2 regions of the Paenibacillus sabinae T27 genome follow, and region 2 is predicted to be linked to the other one. Evidence: a T-box and tRNA genes for the amino acid it is inferred to sense, from the RefSeq annotation. Region 2 holds a T-box; the other holds one or more tRNA genes.
The links. The T-box of region 2 lies ahead of leuS (leucine--tRNA ligase). A T-box ahead of a tRNA ligase gene usually reads a tRNA of that ligase, here a tRNA-Leu.

Region 1 (4,140 bases), 1.6 Mb from region 2:
ACAATTTCGGCCGGAGGATTAAACAGCGATACGAGCGGATTAAACAGCGGCAGGATCAATAGCCCCATGACTGCAAAGGAAAGCGAGGAGGCAACAATAAAGGATTTGGTGAATTTTCTCGCATCCCGGACATTTTCCCTACCTATGCACTGACCGACTACCGTAATAATCGTCAAAGCGAGCGCATTCGCGGGGATTTGCATCACTCCGGCCAGAGCGGAGCAAATCGCATTGGTGGCAATGGCATACGTTCCAAGACTGACGATGAAGATTTGGGTCAAAATTTTGCCCCCGTTAAAAAACATCTGCTCCGCTGCGAACGGCAAACCGATAAACATGATTTTTTTCAGCATGGATAAATTGAAAGTTAGAATATCGCGGATTTTGATGTGCAGGCTGCTGTCCATTCGGAACAAATAATACAGCGCGCAAGCGGCCCCCAAATACCGGGCAGCATTGATGGAGATTGTCATGCCGAGAACGCCCATCTGCAAAAGATTGATGAACACGAGATTGAGGAGTACATAAATCAGGTTCATGATCAGAGACAGCACCAGCGACGCCCGCGTTCTTCCGGTGCCCCTGAGGGCTCCGCATACTGCTTCCACGACGGCAATTCCCAGGTAGGATATACTGCTTCCGATCAAATATGTCCGGGCATTGGCCATAACATCCGGTTCAGCTGCGCCGAACAGCAGATGAAGCAACGGGCCATGAAACAGTATGCCGAACAGCCCGACAAACAGCGCGAGCAGAGACACTGAGGACACGGCTCCGGCGGTGGCCTTGGAGACCATCAGAAGGTTGCCGCTTCCTTTATACTGGGCCACAACAACCGTTCCACCAGTCGCTACCGCAATCAACACGCTGATGAGAAAAATATTGAGCGAGTCAATCATGTTGACCGCGCTGACCGCTGCTACCCCCGCCGAGCTGATCATGGCCGTGTTGATCAGATTAAGGCCGACCACGAACGCCTGATCAATCAGAATCGGGATGAACAGCGAGATAATCTGCCGGTAATCAATCGCCTCGCCGGAGAAATATTTATCGAGAAATCCCTGCTTCACCTTCACGTTCGGTTGAATCATAACTTCACTTCTTTTCCAATAAAATAGACCGCCGAAAAAAAGAAAAAGGCTCTTCATAATTGAAGAGCTGCTCAAGGATTGTACCTGCAGTTATCTATTTAGATATGCGGTCGAGAGGACTCGAACCTCCACGGGGGGTTAGCCCACACGGACCTGAACCGTGCGCGTCTGCCAATTCCGCCACGACCGCGTATGATGTAAAACATTGCGGGCACAAAAAGTAATATAGCATGAATTGAGCGAGAGGACAATACATATTTTTCAACAGAAATGAAATCGGCTTGAAATTATTAAGCATGAAGTCCGCCGGACAGGGCAGAGCCCGTCCGGTTCCCGTTCCCGGAAGGAAGGCTCAGACAAAGCGCCGTTGGTAATCCATTCTCTTCGCTTCCTTGATTAAATACTCTTCGGCGTCACAATCTCGTCGGCGCCCATTTGGATTTTTCTTCTGCCTTTACCATGAGGGATACACATAGGCGATCCATAAAGAGGGTCCTGCACGATTTCACAATTTAATTGAAACACATCTTTGACCAGCGCTTCTGTAATCACATGCTCCGGCTGACCTTGTGCATACACTTGCTGATCCTTAATAGCCACAATATGATGTGCATACCGGCAAGCCAGATTCAAGTCGTGTAGAACCATGATGATCGTCCGATTTTCTTCCTCATTCAGATCAAACAACAGGTCTAAGATTTCGATTTGATGAGTCATGTCCAAATAAGTTGTAGGCTCATCCAGCAAAATAATGTCGGTGTCCTGTGCAAGGGTCATCGCAATCCAGGCTCTCTGCCGCTGTCCTCCCGACAGCGAATCAACGGAACGATCGGCGAATGCTGTTAAATTGGTATCCTCCAATGCCTTCTGTACTTTCTTCTCATCCTCTTGAGACCACTGTTTCAGCCAATTTTGATGCGGATACCGCCCCTGCCTAACGAGTTGATGCACGGTTAATCCCTCTGGCGCAATAGGCCCTTGGGGGAGAATAGCCAATCGCTTGGCCACTTCTTTGGTTGGCATGGAGGAGATCTTCTGCCCATCCAACACGATCGCGCCTCTTAGCGGCTTCAATAAACGAGCCAAGGATCGGAGCAGCGTAGACTTGCCGCAACCGTTGCTCCCGACAAATACCGTGATTTCACCTTTGGGCAGTTTTAAATTCAAGCCATTTATAACAGGTTTTTCTCTATAGGCCAATGTTAAATCTTTCGTTTCCAAAGCAGTCATTTTCACCTTCACTCCTTCTTTTAAACATGGCGGTTTCGATACAGCAAATATATAAAAAACGGAGCTCCGATCCCCGACACAAAAACTCCGGCAGGCAGATCGAGCGGGAGAAAAGCTGTTCTGGCAACAATATCGGCCAAAACCACGATGAGTCCTCCGATTAGAGCCGACACAGGCACCAAACTGGCAAATGACCGGCCTACCAGTTTTCTTGCAATATGAGGCGCAATCAATCCCACGAAGCCTATTCCGCCTGCAAATGCAACTGCAGAACCAGCTAAAGCTACACTAACAAAGAGTAAGATAAAGCGATCCGTTTGCACCTTTGTCCCTAAACCAAGAGCCATATCGTCTCCCAGTTCCTGTACATTTACTTTTCGGGATAATACCAATGAAAGCGGAACAAATACCAATACCCAAGGGAGCATTGATTTAACATTGTTCCAATTCGCTCCATAAACACTCCCGGTCAACCAAATATACGCTTCACTCGTAGAGTATGTAGGGCTTAAAACGATCATCATCGTTACAATTCCACCCGTTGCCGCCTGAACTCCAATTCCAATCAGTACAAGCCGAATCGGGGTAACTCCCCCTTTCCAAGCCAAAACATAAATCAGGAGAGATATCAATCCTGCGCCTGTAATTGCTGCTACCGGTATCCAACGTATACTTAGCTCTGAAAAGAAGGTAATCACCAAAATGGCAGTTACTGCCGCTCCGCCGGTTATTCCGATAATATCAGGAGATGCCAGCGGATTTCGTACGATCCCTTGTAAAAGTAGTCCCGAAACACCCAGGGAAATTCCTACAAGAAATGAAAGAACGATTCTAGGGAGTCTAAGCGTCTCAATAACAAATGTATGCTCTTTATTGCCCATCCCCAGAAGATGTTGAATGACTTCCAAAGGATTGATCATGGTGCTTCCAACGGATAATCCTATAACAACTAATAACAGCGATAGACTAAACAATCCGATGATAACAAGAACTGATTTATGATCAATTAAAAAAGAAATGGTTCCTGAACGATTCCGTACAGTCGTATGTTTCCTCATTACTTATTGGTCCCCCTCCGTGCCATATAGATGAAAAATGGAGCTCCAAGCATAGCTGTCATCACACCAATCGGCATTTCCTCAGGCATTATGACAAATCTTGCTCCTACATCAGCTAATAATAATAAGCTGGCACCGTAAATTGCACAGTAAGGGATAATCCATCGATAATCAGTACCGACAAGGAAACGAACAATATGAGGAATAATCAAACCTATAAATCCGATGAAACCGCCCACTGCAACTGATCCTCCAGCCAGCATAACGATAGCAGTTCCCATTAAGAGTTTAACTAATATCACTTGCTGTCCCAATCCTTTAGCTATGTCTTCCCCTGAAGTTAAAATATTAATGGAATTCCCCAGAAACAGAGACAAAACACCGGCCCCTATCATAAACGGCAAAACCGGCTGAAGCATATCCAGGGATCTCCCTGAAACAGAACCCCCCAGCCAGAATAATATACCCTCTAAGCTCTGTTCATTAAGAACCAATAAACCTTGAGTGAATGAATTAAAGAGAGCAGTTAGTGCGGCTCCCGCTAATACAATCTTAATCGGTGATAAACCGTCTCTTCCAAGAGATCCAAGCAAAAAAACCAGGATTGACGCCAGGCCTGCTCCCAGAAATGCAAACCACATTAAATGATTAAGAGAACTAACTGAGAACGAAACTGTAGCAAACACAACAAAAAATAAAGCACCTGCATTGATTCCAAATATACTTGGAGAAGCCAGCGGGTTCCTTGTTAACGCCTGCAA
Region 2 (4,140 bases):
CTGCGCGAAGTTTACCATCGCCTTGACCGGAAGCGTCTCCTGCTTGTAGGCGTCGTTGATAAAGATCATCAGCTGGCTGATTGCCGTATTGAACCGCAGATTTTCAAAATCATCGGTGACTTTCTTGATCGTCTTGTGCCAAGTGCGCTTGAATTCCTCGGTACCGCCGTTCTCGGTGATTTTGGCGTTCAGACCGCCCTCTTCACTTACGAACAGGCGCCATACGCGGGAAAGGAAGCGGTGAATGCCTTCCACGCCGTTTGCGTTCCACGGCTTGGTTGCTTCCAGAGGTCCCATGAACATTTCATACACGCGGAGCGTATCCGCGCCGAATTCGTTCACAATCTCATCGGGATTGATGACATTGCCGCGGGATTTACTCATCTTCTCGTTGTTCGTGCCGAGAATCATGCCCTGGTTGACCAGCTTGTGGAACGGCTCCTTCGTGTTAACAACGCCGATATCGTACAGCACCTTATGCCAGAAGCGGGCATACAGCAGGTGAAGCACCGCATGCTCGGCGCCGCCGATGTACAGGTCGACCGGCAGCCATTCCTTCTGCTTCTCGGGAGAACACAGCTCCTTGTCGTTATGCGGATCGATGTAACGCAGGTAGTACCAGCAGCTGCCGGCCCACTGCGGCATCGTATTCGTCTCGCGACGGGCTTTCATTCCGGTCTCGGGGTCCACCGTTTCGACCCATTCCGTCACGTTGGCCAGCGGCGATTCGCCTGTGCCCGAAGGCTTGATCGCGTCGACATCCGGCAGAACAAGCGGCAGCTGGTCTTCCGGGACCGTCTTCATCGTGCCGTCTTCCAGATGCAGAACCGGGATCGGCTCGCCCCAATAGCGCTGGCGGCTGAACAGCCAGTCGCGCAGGCGGTAGGTAACCTTGCCCGTGCCGACGCCTTTTTCCTCCAGCCAGGCAATCATGGCAGCGATGGCCGCTGCGTTGTCGAGGCCGTTCAAGAAGTCGGAATTGACATGCGGACCGTCGCCGCTGTAGGCTTCCTCTTCCAGATTGCCGCCTTGGACAACCTCGATGATGTCAAGCCCGAACTGCTTGGCGAACTCCCAGTCGCGGGTGTCGTGTCCCGGTACCGCCATAATCGCGCCGGTGCCGTATCCGGCCAGGACGTAGTCGGCGATCCAGATCGGCAGCTTGGCGCCGTTGACCGGGTTGACCGCATAGGCACCCGTGAACACGCCGGTTTTCTCTTTGGCGAGATCCGTCCGCTCCAGATCGCTCTTGCGGGCGGCAAGCTCCTTGTAATCCTCCACAGCCTGTCGCTGGGCGTCCGTTGTGATCGATGCGACCAGCTCGTGCTCAGGCGCGAGCACGCAGTAACTGGCCCCGAACAGCGTGTCGGGACGGGTGGTAAACACGGTCAGGTCCGCATCATGCCCGTCGATGCGGAAGGTGACTTCGGCGCCCTTCGATTTGCCGATCCAGTTACGCTGCATATCCTTGATGCTCTCGGTCCAGTCCAGCTCTTCCAGATCCTCCAGCAGACGCTCGGCGTATTCGGTGATCCGCAGAATCCACTGGCGCATCGGTCTGCGGATGACGGGATGCCCGCCGCGCTCGCTTTTGCCGTCGATGACTTCTTCGTTGGACAGTACGGTGCCAAGCGCCTCACACCAGTTCACCGGCACCTCTGCCACATAAGCCAGGCCGCGTTTGTACAGCTGAATGAAGATCCACTGCGTCCATTTATAGTAGCTGGGGTCCGTTGTGCTGATCTCGCGGTCCCAATCGTAGGAGAAGCCTAGCGATTTGATCTGGCGACGGAAATTATTGACGTTCTTGACCGTGATATCGCGCGGATGCTGTCCCGTATCCAGCGCATGCTGCTCGGCCGGCAGGCCGAAAGCGTCCCAGCCCATCGGATGAAGCACATTATAGCCGCGCATCCGCTTGTAGCGGGAGACGATATCCGTCGCCGTATAGCCTTCCGGATGCCCTACATGCAGACCGGCTCCCGAAGGGTAAGGAAACATGTCAAGCGCGTAAAATTTAGGCTTGCTCGGGTCTTCCCCGGTTTTGAACGTGTGATGCTCTTCCCAATATTTCTGCCATTTCGGTTCCAGTACCTGCGCCCGGTAACCCTGGGCAGTCGTATTCCCCTTGTTGTCACTCATAACCTATTCCTCCTTGAATTGCTGCGAACAATCAATAAAAAAGCCTCCCATCCCTAGCGTATAACGCTAGGGACGAGAGGCTGAATTCCCGTGGTACCACCCTAGTTAGCAGGCGGACTTCCCAAATCACCGCTTGCTCACTCTAACGCCCTGTAACGGGGGCGGGCCGACGTCGGTTAACGCTTGGAAAGCTTCCTTCGGTCAGCAGGCATTGCTGTCCTTTCTGAAGTCCCTCGCGGTTGTCGCCGTTTCTCAGAGGCGAGTTCATTTCGACTTCGTCAACCGGCTCGCACCAAGAACACCGGCTCTCTGCGTGACACACCCGAAATTAATGCTCCTCTTCATTGAATCCTGTGAAGTTTATATTCCATAATATTATATACAGAAGCCGCCTCTCCAGTCAATGCGCATTCCCTCACACCGTCTTCCGCTTCATATAATAGGTGATTAGATGCTGAAGGACGACTTTACCGGCCGCGAACACGGGAACCGCCAGAATCAGGCCGACAATACCGGCAATTTCGCCCCCCACCAGCAGGGCAAAAATAATAAGCAGAGGGTGCAAGTGCAGCGTCCGGCCCACGACCTGCGGCGAGATGACATTGCTCTCCAGCATTTGGCACAGTGTGTTCACCACGACGACCATCAGCACCATGCGAAATGAAATGGTCGACGCCATCACGATGGCGGGAGCCGCGCCGAGAAATGGCCCCAAATACGGAACGAGTTCAAATATGGCCACAAGGCTCGCGAACAGCAGCGCATACGGCATTCCGATCAAAGCGTAGCCGATATAAGCCATTGTGCCGATGATCAGACTGACCAGAAACTGGCCGCGGATATAATTGCCGAGCGCCTCGTCGATATCTTTTAACATCGTCACGATGGATTTGCGGCGGGAACGCGGGAGACAGGACACAAGCGCCCGTTCGAATACATCGAAGTCCTTCAAAATATAGAACACCAGAAAGGGGACGATAAAAGCGTCGAACAGGACGCCGATCGTCGTGCCGATATGGTCGAGAAAATTCGAGATTCCTTTGGCCAGACGATTTTCCAGTTGAAAAAACCAGTTGTTCATCCCCATCTCCACTCCCGGCGGGATTAGACGGGTATTCATGCTGTGCATAAGCCCCTGCGCCCTTAAAGTCATCTCCGGCAAATGCTCATTTAGCTCTTCGAGCTGTTTTATGAACATCGGGATCAGATTAACGGCGATGACCGCGATTGCAGTGAGGAATACGGCATAAATCAGTAGGACGGCCACACCGCGCGGCATTTTCCTTTGGGCCAGCAGACTGACAACCGGATTAAGCACATACGAGATAATCATGGCAGTCACAAAAGGAGCCAGCACCGCCTTCAAAAAAGTAAAAATATGCTGCAGCATCGGATGAAGCAGCCAGACGAAATACAAAATGATCAGAGCCAGCAGCACCCCGACCATCGTGCGAAACCATTTGCTTCCGAGCCATTGCTCCATGGCGTTACCTCCTGCGGCCAAACTGGACTGGCTTGTAAAGTAAGTATATGTTTGTCCGCCGAAAAATAACCGCATGTTTCGAAAACCTGTATGATGACGCGATTATCCCGAATATTTTTCTTAAAATAAAAACGCCCAACCTCCCCGCCACATTTGCCGCAGTCAAGGAGATTGGACGCCGTTGCCCTCTTTATGTACCGACTCCTGAGACAAGCGTTCAGCTTGCCTCAAGAAGTGGCGTGAATATGCGGAAACTCCTGAACCAGGTCTTCTCCGCAGAACAGATCATCGAGCGAACTGAGCGTGCCGTCTTCTTCAACCTGATAGACCGACATTTTCTCGCCGTTTACCGTCAGTTCAATGAAACATCCCCAGCAATAAAATTGATGGGAACCAATCTTTCCGATATCCTTGGACCCGCAGTTTGGACACTTCATACACACATTCCACCTATCCGTTAACGATATTAATATTTTTTTCCAATCGTTCTTCACTGAGTGCGGGAACCAGAACCG

Region 1: it has a tRNA-Leu gene. The T-box ahead of leuS (leucine--tRNA ligase) is inferred to sense a tRNA for this amino acid. The anticodon was not compared.

What each region holds. Positions count from the first base shown of each region.
Region 1 is NZ_CP004078.1:218,284-222,423, reverse strand. It holds gene PSAB_RS01095 (MATE family efflux transporter) at 1-1,091, opposite strand, end outside; tRNA gene PSAB_RS01090 (tRNA-Leu) at 1,197-1,281, opposite strand; gene PSAB_RS01085 (ABC transporter ATP-binding protein) at 1,488-2,321, opposite strand; gene PSAB_RS01080 (FecCD family ABC transporter permease) at 2,342-3,379, opposite strand; gene PSAB_RS01075 (FecCD family ABC transporter permease) at 3,379-4,140, opposite strand, start outside.
Region 2 is NZ_CP004078.1:3,909,473-3,913,612, forward strand. It holds gene leuS (leucine--tRNA ligase) at 1-2,142, opposite strand, end outside; T-box leader at 2,208-2,496, opposite strand; gene PSAB_RS18005 (AI-2E family transporter) at 2,558-3,625, opposite strand; gene PSAB_RS18010 (hypothetical protein) at 3,853-4,062, opposite strand; gene PSAB_RS18015 (PRC-barrel domain-containing protein) at 4,076-4,140, opposite strand, start outside.